One region of the Viridibacillus sp. KH_047 genome, then DNA from elsewhere that is predicted to be linked to it. Evidence: riboswitches for the same ligand, from Rfam matches in the RefSeq annotation. Region 1 holds a riboswitch; each other region holds the start of a gene.
The links. Region 1 has a riboswitch for S-adenosylmethionine ahead of AC3IS5_RS11090 (cyclase family protein). Riboswitches for the same ligand answer to the same signal wherever they lie in the genome.
Positions count from the first base shown of each region.

Region 2: linked by a shared signal. The riboswitch ahead of metK (methionine adenosyltransferase) and the one ahead of AC3IS5_RS11090 (cyclase family protein) in region 1 are both predicted to bind S-adenosylmethionine.
Region 3: linked by a shared signal. The riboswitch ahead of AC3IS5_RS02485 (5-methyltetrahydropteroyltriglutamate--homocysteine S-methyltransferase) and the one ahead of AC3IS5_RS11090 (cyclase family protein) in region 1 are both predicted to bind S-adenosylmethionine.
Region 4: linked by a shared signal. The riboswitch ahead of AC3IS5_RS18935 (O-acetylhomoserine aminocarboxypropyltransferase/cysteine synthase family protein) and the one ahead of AC3IS5_RS11090 (cyclase family protein) in region 1 are both predicted to bind S-adenosylmethionine.

Region 1 is NZ_CM174479.1:2,216,832-2,220,320, reverse strand. Features, by position in the region: gene AC3IS5_RS11095 (putative bifunctional diguanylate cyclase/phosphodiesterase) at 1-921, shown strand, start outside; SAM riboswitch class I at 1,314-1,409, shown strand; gene AC3IS5_RS11090 (cyclase family protein) at 1,487-2,224, shown strand; gene AC3IS5_RS11085 (GNAT family N-acetyltransferase) at 2,268-2,723, shown strand; gene AC3IS5_RS11080 (5-oxoprolinase subunit C family protein) at 2,852-3,489, opposite strand, start outside.
Region 2 is NZ_CM174479.1:835,857-839,345, forward strand. Features, by position in the region: gene pckA (phosphoenolpyruvate carboxykinase (ATP)) at 1-1,215, opposite strand, end outside; SAM riboswitch class I at 1,418-1,536, shown strand; gene metK (methionine adenosyltransferase) at 1,798-2,994, shown strand; gene AC3IS5_RS04305 (gamma carbonic anhydrase) at 3,166-3,489, opposite strand, start outside.
Region 3 is NZ_CM174479.1:492,215-495,703, forward strand. Features, by position in the region: gene AC3IS5_RS02470 (DJ-1/PfpI family protein) at 1-386, opposite strand, end outside; gene AC3IS5_RS02475 (S1 domain-containing RNA-binding protein) at 626-1,054, shown strand; gene AC3IS5_RS02480 (YkuS family protein) at 1,241-1,489, shown strand; SAM riboswitch class I at 1,717-1,817, shown strand; gene AC3IS5_RS02485 (5-methyltetrahydropteroyltriglutamate--homocysteine S-methyltransferase) at 1,925-3,046, shown strand; gene AC3IS5_RS02490 (L,D-transpeptidase family protein) at 3,113-3,489, opposite strand, start outside.
Region 4 is NZ_CM174479.1:3,873,028-3,876,516, reverse strand. Features, by position in the region: gene AC3IS5_RS18940 (NADPH-dependent oxidoreductase) at 131-862, opposite strand; SAM riboswitch class I at 1,062-1,175, shown strand; gene AC3IS5_RS18935 (O-acetylhomoserine aminocarboxypropyltransferase/cysteine synthase family protein) at 1,291-2,586, shown strand; gene AC3IS5_RS18930 (homoserine dehydrogenase) at 3,145-3,489, shown strand, end outside.

The DNA.
Region 1 (3,489 bases):
GGCATAAGCTCAAGTCTAGCAGATGCAAATACACCAGAGGACTTAATAAAATGTGCGAATGTCGCCTTGATTGAAGCTAAAAAGAATAGAGCTAGCAATTACATACAATATAAAAACACGATGAATAGTACTCATAATCAATTGCTGCTGCTAGAAACTAAACTCCGTCATGCTATTATTCAGGATGAAATTCAACTTTATTATCAACCGAAAATCGATTTAAAAACAAATCAATTAATCGGAATGGAAGCTTTAATTCGTTGGTATGATAAGGATTACGGTTTTATTTCTCCAGATAAGTTTATACCCTTTGCAGAAGAGTGCGGATTGATTAGTTCTATTGGTGAATGGACATTGAAAAGGGCTTGTAAACAAATGAAGAAGTGGCTTGATGAATATGGGTTTGATATTCGTATTTCAGTTAATATTTCGCCTATACATTTGAAAGAAAGAAATTTTGTGCACAATTTACGAGCAGTATTACAAGATACAGGTTTACCAGCTAAAAATTTAGAGTTGGAAATTACTGAAATGAGCTTAATGCATCAAACAGAGGAATTAATTGAAACGTTTAATCAAATAAAAGCACTGGGTGTAATCATCGCGATTGATGACTTTGGAACAGGTTATTCCTCTCTCAGCTATTTAAATCAGTTTCCAATTGATATATTGAAGATCGATCAATCGTTCATCCATGGTTTAAAAACAGGGCTTAGTAATGTCGCAATGGTGGCTGCTATTATCAAATTAGCGCATGCATTGAGTATGCAGGTGGTTGCCGAAGGGGTAGAGACGGAAGATGAATTGTATATCGTCCGTGAAAACCTATGTGACTTTGCACAAGGATATTACTTTAGTAAGCCATTACCGACAGATGAATTTTCCGAAAAATTACATGAATTGTATGTATCGAGAATTTAGGGAAGTGTCTTATATACTTAGAAAGCTATACAAAAAGGTCGCCATATACACTGAGGTGACCTTTTTTATATGATTTTTATTCATATAATTTATTTATGCTACTAATAGTAGACGAAGCTTAACAAGAATATTGTAAAGATTTTAACCGCCTATTGCGAGATTATTGTTATGAGGACCATTTAAGCCAGTTACAGCAAAACATACACTGAGAGGGGCCTAGAGACCCTTACAAAGCCTGTGGATAGCGTTTGGCAATCACATCTTACGCTGTTATTGTAGAATGAAAAGCTATCATAATAGATTATTACAATCATACATTATAAAGAATTTTCTAAATTTTATTGACAATAGATTTCTAAAGTTGTAAATTAAGAATCAACAAAATAACTTTTTTCTTATCCAGAGAGGTGGAGGGACTGGCCCTGTGAAATCTCAGCAACGGACGATGTACCGTGCTAATTCCAGAAGCGTATGCTTGAAGATAAGAAGAGTGCATGGACGTATCGCCAACCTCTTCTTATCAAGAAGAGGTTTTTTTGTTTAAAAAAATGATGAGGTGATGGATATGTCAACAGAATTAATCAATGCACTACAAACGTTAAAAGAAAAGAAATGGATCGATTTAACACATACTTTTGGAGCAGAAACACCACGTTTCAACGCATTTAAAGGGTTGGAAAAAACAACTCTATTTTCACATGATGATGGATTTTTTGCTCAGAATTTTTCGTTTGCTGGACAATATGGAACTCATTTAGATGCACCTATCCACTTTGTTCGTAATGCTCGTTATTTAGAAGAATTAGAGTTAAAAGAGCTTGCACTGCCGCTCGTTGTAATAGATCATTCTAAAGATGCAGCAGAGAATCATGATTTCACAATTTCAGTTGAAGATATTTTGAAATTCGAGGCCGATTACGGTGAAATTGAGGCAGGTACATTTGTTGCTCTTCGTACGGATTGGAGCAAACGCTGGCCTGATGTTGAAGCATTTAATAACTTTGATAAAGAGGGAGATCCACATGCACCAGGATGGTCGGTAGATGCACTAAAATTCTTGTTTGAAGAGCGTCATATTAAAGCAGTTGGGCATGAAACATTTGATACGGACTCTAGCATTTTATATCGTCAAAACAATGCATTACTAGGTGAACTATATGTATTGGAACAAGATACATATCAAGTAGAGTTGCTAACTAATTTAGACCAGCTACCCGCAAAAGGGGCGGTCATCTTTAACATCGTACCTAAACCTGAGAAGGCTTCTGGTTTCCCTGTGCGCTCATTTGCTATTCTACCTTAAATACTCATTGCAAATGAATAATAGAAACTGAGAGGTGAACTCTGTGGATATTAGAATTGATGATTTATCAGGATATGAAATTAAGGCATTATTGGAGGAGCATCTTCAAGGTATGGCACTAAATTCTCCACCTGAAAGTATACATGCGTTAAATATAGAGGAATTGAAAAAGCCAGAGATTACTTTCTGGAGTGCATGGGAAGAAGGTGCATTAGTTGGATGCGGAGCACTTAAAGAACTGGATGCACACCATGGTGAAATAAAATCAATGCGTACTTCATCATTATATTTAAGAAAAGGCGTTGCAAGAAGTATTCTTGAGCATGTTATTGAAGTGGCTAGGCACCGTGGTTATAATCGATTAAGTTTAGAAACAGGTGCAACGGAGGCTTTTGAACCCGCTAAGAGGCTGTATTTGAAAAATGGTTTTCAATATTGTAAGCCATTCTCTAATTACATTGACGATCCGAATAGTGCATTTATGACATTAGAGTTATAAGTATATTGATCATTATTTTATTTACAAAAATTTATAAAACAATAAGAGCAAGTTTTGAATAATCTTCATTCAAAACATGCTCTTTCTCTTTGTACTGCTGTATTTTGTTGGACAATACTTCTTACATGTTAAGTAAGCTTTGCAGAACAGCGAATAGCAGTAGCGATAGTTTTTATTTTTTGCTCTTTAGATATTAATGCTTGTTGAGCTTCTTCTAATGTTACGAGCTCGAACCTGATTTTAGCACCTGTTTGTAACTGTGCAAGACTAGCTAGATCAGCTGTGATGACTTGAACCATTTTCGGATAACCACCAGTTGTTTGGCGATCGGCCATTAAAATGATCGGTTTACCATTTGGTGGGATTTGAACTGTTCCAAACGTCACAGCCTCTGATAATAATTCGAATTTCTCTGTCATTGATAACACTGGCCCTTCAAAGCGGTACCCCATACGATCAGCCTCTGTAGAAAGCGTGTAAGGGTTGTTTGTTAAGCAATGCTGACTTTCAGTGGTAAAACAATCCCACTCTGTACCAGGCATCACACGTATTGTTTGAAGTTGATTTAAAGAAATTAATTCGTTGTAATTTACAGACCACGAAGCAGGACCTACTAATTGTATTGCATATTGATGTATTTCTTTATTTTTTTTAGTATAAGGTCCGATAATCACTTCATCCTGCTTTTGTAATGCTCTACCTTCAAATCCGCCCATTCCCGCCTTTAAATATGTACTTTTACTATTCATTACAGTAGGAACTTGAA
Region 2 (3,489 bases), 1.4 Mb from region 1:
AACTGTTGCTGGAAGTGGTAGGAATGGAGAACCGAAGCATGTTGAGAATACTGGTTCAGGTGAAGTAACACCACGTTCAGTACCTGCTAGTTTAGATGTGAAACCACTTAAGAAGTGATACATTGCTTGCTCTTTTGATAACTTGCTGATTGGAGGCAATACGCCAAATGCATCTGCAGTTAAGAAGATGATTGTTTTAGGATGGCCTGCAACAGATGGATCAACAATGTTTTCGATATTTTGGATTGGGTAAGCAACACGAGTATTTTCTGTTAGCGAAACATCATCGTAGTCAGGAATGCGTGTTTCTTCATCTACTACTACGTTTTCTAATACAGTACCAAAACTGATAGCATTGTAGATTTCAGGTTCTTTCTCTTTAGAAAGGTTGATAGTCTTAGCGTAGCAACCGCCTTCGATATTGAATACACCGTTGTCAGACCAACCATGTTCATCATCACCGATTAGTTTACGATCTGCATCTGCAGATAAAGTTGTTTTACCAGTTCCAGATAAACCGAAGAATAATGCTACATCGCCTGCTTCACCAACGTTTGCTGAACAGTGCATTGAAAGAATACCTTGTTGTGGTAATAAGTAATTCATGATACCGAAAATGGATTTTTTCATTTCTCCAGCATATTCAGTTCCGCCAATAAGGATGATACGTTTTTCAAGGGAAACGATAATGAAAGTTTCTGAATCAGTACCGTCTACTGCTGGGTCCGCTTTGAAAGTTGGAGCAGAAACGATTGTGAAGTCAGCTTCATGAGTTTCTAATTCCTCTTCAGTAGGACGAATGAATAATTGATGTGCAAATAGGTTATGCCAAGCGTATTCGTTCACTACACGAATAGCTAAACGAGATGATGGGTCTGCACCTGCAAAACCTTTAAATACAAATAATTCTTCTTTTTCTTTTAAGTAGTTTACTACTTTAGTGTATAATGAGTCGAAGATATCCGACGAAATTGGTCTGTTTACTTTACCCCAATCAATTTTGTCTTTTGAACTGTCTTCTTCAACCATATATTTATCTTTAGGAGAACGACCTGTATATTTTCCTGTGACTGCTCTTACTGCACCATCAACAGTTAGGATTGCCTCACCGCGTGAAGTAGCTTTTTCTGTTAATTGTGGTACTGAAAGTTGTTCAAGAATATTTTCACCTTTCAATAATTCCTTCAGTTCATTCGTAATTTCTACTGAATTCATCGTTTTACGTACCATCCTTTTTATATTATTCCTCTTAATAGAGGGGATTTATAATTCATTTCGGAAATTAGTATAACACATTTAGTTAATTAATCTATACTAATCACCATATAATTTTTTTGAAAGTTGTACTTTTTTTTAGAAATAAAAAAGAGGTTGACAACTTAGCTATAATGTTCTAATATGAGAAATTGAACGGATACTCTTATCCCGAGCTGGTGGAGGGTCAGGCCCTATGAAACCCGGCAACCTGCATTGTGATTTTATGTGATGCGCTGGTGCTCAATCTGATGCAAGGATTTAATCCTTGAACGATAAGAGTGAAAGGTGCTTATGAATTATTCCCTTCCACTCATTAGTAATAATGGGGGGAAGGGTTTTTTTATTTAAAATAGACCAATTCCTAAATTTTTGATAAGTATATGTAATTTATGCGGTTCTATTTATATAGTGGCACTTTCTAGAATCCTCGTGTTAAAGGCAGCAACGGCTTGGCGTTCAATCCTACTGGAAAGAACTAACATGGGTAATGAGTACCGTATCATTTCCGAGGCAATCTCGCAGATAATAGGAGGAAACCAAATGACAAACCGTCGACTGTTTACATCAGAGAGTGTAACAGAAGGACATCCAGATAAAATTTGTGATCAAATTTCGGATGCCATTTTAGATGAAATCGTTTCAAAAGACCCGAATGCACGTGTAGCATGTGAAACTACAGTAACAACTGGTCTTGTATTAGTAGCAGGAGAAATTACAACATCAACTTATGTTGATATTCCTAAAATCGTTCGTGAAACGGTAATGGAAATCGGCTATACACGTGGTAAATATGGCTTTGATGGCGAAAACGTAGCTGTTTTAACGGCAATCGGTGAGCAATCAGCTGATATCGCATTGGGCGTTGACCAAGCACTAGAAGCACGCGAAGGCTCAATGACAGATGAAGATATTGAAGCAATTGGTGCAGGTGACCAAGGTTTAATGTTCGGATACGCATGTAACGAGACACCTGAGTTAATGCCTTTACCTATTAGCTTGGCACATAAATTAGCACGACGTTTAACTGAAGTTCGTAAAACAAAAGAGTTAGATTATTTACGTCCAGATGGTAAAACACAAGTAACAATCGAGTATGATGAAAATAATCGTCCAGTTCGTGTGGATACAATTGTTATTTCAACTCAACATGATCCAGAAGTAACATTAGAGCAAATTAAAGAGGATTTACAAGCACGTGTAATTGCTCCAGTTGTACCTACTGAATTACTAGATGAAAAAACAAAATACTTCATCAACCCAACTGGTCGTTTTGTAATTGGTGGACCAAAAGGTGATGCAGGCTTAACAGGACGCAAAATTATCGTAGATACTTATGGTGGATATGCTCGTCATGGTGGCGGTGCTTTCTCTGGTAAGGATGCGACTAAGGTTGACCGTTCTGCAGCTTATGCAGCACGTTATGTTGCCAAAAATATCGTAGCAGCTGAACTTGCTGAGCGTTGTGAAGTACAATTAGCTTATGCAATTGGTGTTGCACAACCAGTTTCAATTGCAATCGATACTTTCGGTACTGGTAAAGTAAATGAAGCAGATTTAGTTGAATGGGTTCGTGAATTATTTGATTTACGCCCAGCTGGTATTATTAAAATGCTTGATCTACGTCGCCCAATCTATAAACAAACAGCTGCTTATGGTCACTTTGGCCGTACAGATTTGAATGTTCCTTGGGAAGCTACAGATAAAGCTGCCGTTTTAAAAGAAAAAGCGGGACTTTAATTCAATCTAAAAAATCTCAATAACATAAAATATCCCGAGTTACATGTTGATTATTTAAGTAATCATCGTAGCTCGGGATATTTTTTATTTTATATAGAAGAAACTCATAGTAAGAGAATAAAAAAACCTGAGAAATCGTTTGAAAAACGATACTCAGGCATCTTGATTGAATTATTTTTGAAGTGATTTATAATATTGTCCTTTTTCGTAATACTCGTTGACAATACGGTCCATATCTTTTTTATCTTCCTCTGTTAACTCTCTAATAACTTTTGCAGGGCGTCCAAATGCTAATGTGTTTGGAGGGATTTTCTTGCCTTGTGAAACGAGACTGCCGGCACCTATAAATGCACCTTCACCAATTTCAGCACCATCTAGGATAATTGAAGCCATCCCGACAAGAGCGCCTTTTTTTACAGTACAGCTATGTAATGTTACTTGATGTCCAATTGTCACATCGTCTTCTAAGATAAGTGGATAAGCAGGACTTTGATG
Region 3 (3,489 bases), 1.7 Mb from region 1:
TTTAAGTATTGAGAAACAGTTGTTAAAATGAGACTAGCGTGGCAAATTGCTGCAACTGGTTTATTTGCCTCAAAGAAATGAGCGACGATCTTTGGAACATTTTCATTTAATCGAATGTATTCAGGAGCTCTTCCTCCAGGTATAATCAATCCATCATACTCTTCAGGCTGTACATCCTCAAACGCCAAATGAGATTCAATAAGGTATCCTTTACTCTCAGTATAAGTATCCCAACCAATAAAATCATGAACGACCGTTTGTAAGTTTTTCTTCGATGGAGCAGCTATTTGCACATCATAGCCCTCTTCAAGACAACGAAAATACGGATAATAAATCTCCAAAGCTTCAACGGCATCTCCAGCTAACAATAATACTTTCTTTGACATTAGTCATTTCCTCCTCTCAAAAATGGACTTTCGCCTTCACTTATATATTCTGAGTATATTATTGATTCCCTCTATTGCGTGCAATTTATTTATTAATCTAATGGTGCCAGCCACCAATACTACTTAAGTTATTAGTATTAAATTGAATATATTGTTGATATTAAATAATATCACGGATGACTGGCATCAAAAAAAAAATTTGATATAATAAAGTATAGTATTTATTAGGAGGAAATGGATTGTCAGTAGAAATTGGTAGTAAGGTACAAGGTAAGGTTACAGGAATCACGAATTTTGGTGCGTTTGTTGAGTTACCGGATAAGGTGACAGGGCTTGTGCACATTAGTGAAGTTGCAGAAGCTTACGTAAAAGATATTAATGAACATCTTAAAGTTGGGGATCAAGTAGAAGTAAAGGTCCTAAGCGAAAAAGAAGGAAAAATTGCCCTATCTATTAAAAAAGCGATTGATAAACCTGTTGAAAGTACGTCTTCTTATACGAAGCGCCCATATCGTCAGAAGGATAATCGCCAACGAGGTAATTTCCAACCGAAGGAAACCTTTGAAGATAAGATGGCTAAATTCTTAAAATCAAGTGAAGATAACTTATCTACTCTAAAACGCAGCACCGAGTCTAAACGCGGTGGCAGAGGCGGAAGAAGAGGGTAATGATAGATAGCTGAAGAAACGCACATCTTTTAAGATGTGCGTTTTTTTTTATTTTATGGACCATTGTCATCGACACTACTTATACAAGATATCTTATTATGGGGTTTTGTCTTTGTTTTAGTTGAAATTGTATACATAAATATAAGTAGAAACGGACATCTTATCAACTAGGAGGTGAACCCTACTATGTCGATAATCGGTGTAGAGCAATCATTAACGAATGTATCAGAGGCTTTGCTTGCAAAGGGATATGAGATCGTTGAACTGAAACATGAATCAGATGCAACGGGTGTAGATTGTTGTGTCATTACAGGGTTGGACAATAATGCACTGGGCATTCACGATACGTCCATTCAAGGTTCAATCATTGAAGCGGCGGGCCTATCCGCAGATGAAGTCTGTCGGAAAGTAGAAGAAAAACTTAATCTACATTAATAAAACAATGCCAGGTCTAGGATAGAGACCTGGCATTGTTTTATTATGCGGTACCCTAAACTACTTAAATCAATAGAATTAAATAAAGTATATGACTAATTTCAAATCTACGTAATAATAAATATTTAACATGATAAAACTTGGATTGAACAGGTAAATAACACTAAATATTGACAATCTATGGATATACATGTAGATTGATAACAAGTAATTAAAAATATGTAATTTTCTTATTTAGAGAGATGGAGGGACTGGCCCTTTGATATCTCAGCAACAGACTTTTTTTGCACTGTGCTAATTCCAGAAGCGTAACGCTTGAAGATAAGAAGAGTAACAGCTATGAAGCCAATCTCTTCTTTTTTTTAGAAGGGGTTTTTTTATACCCCGAAAAGCTAAGTGAAAAACATAAATTTAACTTCAGAGGGGTTGTCCATTTTGACTAACACAATAACTAAAGCACCATTTCGAGCAGACCATGTAGGGAGCTTTCTTCGTCCACAAGTACTTAAAGATGCAAGAGCACAATATCAACAAGGTCAGATAACTAAAGAAGAATTACGATTAATTGAGGATATAGAAATTGCAAAGCTTGTTGAAAAACAAAAAGAAGTCGGTCTATCTGCTGTCACAGATGGTGAATTTAGAAGAAGATGGTGGCATTTAGACTTTATCAGTGCGATTGAGGGGATTCGTGTTTATGAAAAAGACCTTTCTGGTGCTTTTAATGGGGCGATGAAAAAAGCGGAGGCATACACGGTCGATTCGAAATTAAATTTCCCTAAAGACCATCCATTTTTACAAGACTTTAAGTATTTGAAAAGTATTGCCGGTGAGCATGTTGCGAAAATTACAATCCCAGGGCCTAATATGATTTTTTACTCAGGTGTAGTTGGAAGCGAACCGTATATAAGCAATCCTTCATATGCTTCACTCGATGATGTGGCTAAAGATATTATTAATGTATATCAAGATGCGATTCAAGCTTTTTATGAAGTAGGATGCCGCTATTTACAATTAGATGATACAAGCTGGGGAGCTTTGTTCAGTGATGTTTTTCGAGATAAGATAAAAGAACAGGGATTTGATCCAGATGAATTAGTGAAAAAGTTTGCTGATATTACTGTTGAAGCACTAGCAAATAAACCGGAAGATATGGCGGTTACGATTCATATTTGTCGCGGGAATTTTAAATCTTCTTGGTTATATCAAGGTGCATATGAGCCGATCGCAAAAGAGCTATTTTCACGTGTGAATGTGGATGCCTTTTTCTTAGAATTTGATAATGAACGATCAGGAGATTTTAAACCTTTGCGATTCATTAAAGATCAAAATGTCGTTTTGGGTTTGATTACTTCCAAGACTTCTGAACTCGAGGATGAAGATGAAATTAAAGGAAGAATCGAAGAAGCAACGAAATATGTGAATATCGATCAGCTTTGTTTAAGCCCACAATGTGGCTTTGCCTCTACTGAAGAAGGCAATCTATTAACGGAAGAACAGCAATGGGAAAAATTACGTCATGTTGTACGTATCGCTAAAGACGTTTGGGATAAATAGATTTTATAATAAGGACTAACTACAAAGTCAGCTATCAATGACTATTGCGGGTAGTCCTTTTTACTATTACGGATGTATAAAAACCGCAGTCCCAATCGGAATAATACTTGCTAATTCTTCTACATCTTCATTATGCATGCGAATACAACCATGAGATACGGCTTTACCAATTGAACTTGGATCATTTGTGCCGTGAATTCCATACGTATCTTTTGATAAGCTCATCCACATCGTTCCGAATGGGCCTCCAGGGTTAGGTGCTTTATTAATGATAATAAAATTCCCTACAGGTGTATTGGTTAACATTTTTCCAACCGCAATGGGATATTGCTTTTGTAAAACACCATCTTTATATAATCTAAGCCAACGATTGTTCAGTGAAATATCAATTTGATATGGAATTGTATTAGGATCAGGAAAACCTGGAATAACAATAGGCTGGC
Region 4 (3,489 bases), 1.7 Mb from region 1:
TTTTTATGGGGTTATGAATAGTGATCTAACGAAGTGAAAGAGATGAGGCGTAGTAAAACAACTTATAATAGGTTGAACTCATAGAAAAAAGCTCTAAAACTAAGTATCCCTAATTTCAGAGCTTGCTTTATTACTTCCAAGTGAAGCCTTTTTGAGCCAAAAATTCTTTGATATGTGGTCGACGTTGTTCTATTAAGAAATCCGCCATTTGTTTTGTCCAGTTGGCCATTTTACGATTCGACCCACGGCTTGCATAGTAGGCTTCCATTGTTGCATCATACTCATCTAACAATGTGTCATATTGTTCTACATCATAAGTGTTTTCATGTAGTACAGCTTGAACTGGTAAACGAGGTTTTGTTTCATTACGTTTCGTAGGTACACCAATCGTCATAGCAAACAATGGGAATACATATTCAGGAAGTCCAAATAATTCATTAATTTCTTTTGGATTATTACGTGCTCCACCAATATAACAAATACCGTAACCTTGATCTTCAGCAGCAATAACGAAGTTTTGAGCGAAAAGTGCAACATCTGCTACACCCACAAGTACGTTCTCCGCAGAATCAGCAATAATTTCTACACCATTCTTCTGTCCCGCAACTTGCAGTCGTTTAAAATCTACACAAAATAAAAACGAAGCACCCGCTGTTCCGAATTGGAATTCATTATTCGAAAGTTCTCCAAGTTTTTTCTTCTTATTTTCATCTGTAACCCAAATGACGCTATAAGCTTGTACGAAATGCGAGCTCGCTGCCATTTGTGCTGTTTCAATTAAATCAATAACAACTTCTTTAGTAATAAGTTCGCCTGTATATTTACGCACAGAAGCGTGACTACGTAGTAATTCTCTTGCCATTATCCGAAACCCCTTTGCCAAATAATATATATTTATGTTCTATCTTTAGGCTAACATATTTTAAAGTCTACTTAAATTAAATTCATCGTTCTTAAAAGTGCATCTATTTAATTTAATGTTCAGAAAAAACAAATAAAAGTATTGACATTAGTTCGATATATCTTCTATACTTGTCAACAAGATGGAACTGAATCAAATACTCTTATCAAGAGCGGCGGAGGGATAGGCCCTGCGATGCCCAGCAACCGGTGAGCGACGAACTCACAATGGTGCTAATTCCTACAGATTTTTAATCGGATCTGACAGATAAGGGGAGGAAAAATTGCTCATGCAACCCTCTTCTTAGCGAAGGGGGTTTTTATTTTTCCATAAAATCCTCCTCACACCTCCGATTTGCCATCTCAAAAAACATTTAGGGGGAATGAATGATGACAAATTTACGTCCAGAAACTTTATTATTACACGGTGGCCAAGTGGCAGATCCAACAACAGGTGCACGTGCTGTACCAATTTATCGTACAACTGCTTACGCTTTTAATAGTACGGAGCATGCTCAAAAACTATTTGCACTTGAAGAACCCGGTAATATTTATTCTCGCATTATGAACCCAACAGTCGATGTATTCGAAAAACGAGTTGCTCTATTAGAAGGTGGAACAGCGGCGGTAGCATTATCTTCAGGAATGGCTGCTATTTCATTTTCAATTTTAAATATTGCGCGTGCAGGCGATCATGTCGTTGCTTCAGGTAGTTTATATGGCGGTACATATAATTTGTTAGCCAATACTTTACCACGCTATGGCATTACAGCTTCATTTGTAGATGAAAGAGATCCAGAAAATTTCCGTACAGCGATTCAAGAAAATACAAAAGCGATTTATGTGGAAACAATTGGTAATCCGAGTTTAACTGTAGTGGATATTGAAGCTTTGGCAAATATCGCACATGAAAATGAGATTCCATTAATTGTTGATAATACATTTCCATCACCATATGGTTCAAATCCAATAGAGTTCGGTGCTGATATTGTAGTGCACTCTGCAACAAAATGGATTGGTGGACACGGTACAGTAATCGGTGGTGTCGCTGTCGATGCTGGTAAATTTGATTGGACACAAGGGAAGTTCCCTGACTATACAGAACCAGATGCTTCTTACCATGGTATTCGTTACGGTGTTGATGCTGCTAGTGCTGCATTCGCAACTCGTTTGCGTGTCCAATTACTACGTGATTTTGGTCCAACATTAAGTCCCGACAATGCATTTCAATTAATTCAAGGTCTCGAAACATTGCATTTACGTGTACCACGACATAATGAGAATGCACAAAAAGTAGCTGAATACTTACGTAGTCATGAAAATGTTGAGTGGGTTAGCTTCAATGGCTTTGAAGAAAGTGCAACTCACGAAAATGCGAAAAAGTATTTAAAAAATGGTTTCGGATCAGTTTTAACATTCGGAATTAAAGGTGGTCGTGAAGCTGGTCGCCAGTTAATTGATAACATTGAGTTATTCTCGCATGTAGCAAATGTAGGTGATGCACGTTCGTTAATTATCCATCCTGCATCTACAACACACCAACAATTAAGTGCAGAAGAATTAGTTCAAGCGGGTGTATCTGAAGAACTTGTACGTTTATCAATTGGTTTAGAAGCAATTGAGGATATTATTGAAGCACTAGATAATGCTTTTGCAAAAGTAGCTGAAGCAGTCGTAGCAAAATAAGTATTTATATATTGAGAAAAGATCAAGACAAGGGATGACGAGGGACATTATGTCGTCCTTTTTTCTTTTTAAATCGTTATTTTTAAACTATAAACGTTATGTCGCAAAATTTAAAATACAGTTAAAGTATTGTTAGTATCGGTTTTTGTGACCTTCTAGAAAAAACAATTGTCCTCTCCGGAAAGATTTTTCTTGTAATCTGTTCATTTATAGTCTAAAATCATCAATAAGTAAAAAAATTGAAGCACATTATATTAGTAATTGATAAAATTGCTAAACGCTATTTGAAAAACTATTCGTAAGGGGATTACGGGAGAGATACGCTGTAAAGGGGTTCAATACAGTTGTACAGCAACATAATTAGTAATTAGCGATATGTCTATTTCTCTGAATTAAGTGGAAGTCAATATCATTTGGTATTGTGCTGAAACATAGACAGAATCGGAACTACAAAATGAGTTTTAAAATCTGACTTTGATGTCATCTATGCTAGATAGAGTTTGAAAACAATTTGGAGATTGAGTGTGAGATTGCAATATTATTTTTGGAGGCGATCATATGGCAGCAGTAAAGGTAGCAATTCTAGGATTTGGTACTGTAGGGCAAGGCATTTATCATATCATTAATGAAAAGCGTGAACAGTTTAAGGAAACATTAGGAGTAGATATTGAAATTGCTAAAATTTTAGTGCGTGATGTGACTAAACCACGTTCAAATGCACCTCAAGAGTTAATAACAGATAACTTTGAAGAAATTTTAGCTATTCCAGATTTACAAGTTGTATTTGAAGCAATAGTTGGGGAAGAACCCGCATTTAAATATTCAGCACGAGCAATCGAAAATGGTTGTAACGTAATTACAGCTAACAAAGTAATGTTCTCTAAACATGGTTTAGTTTTACAA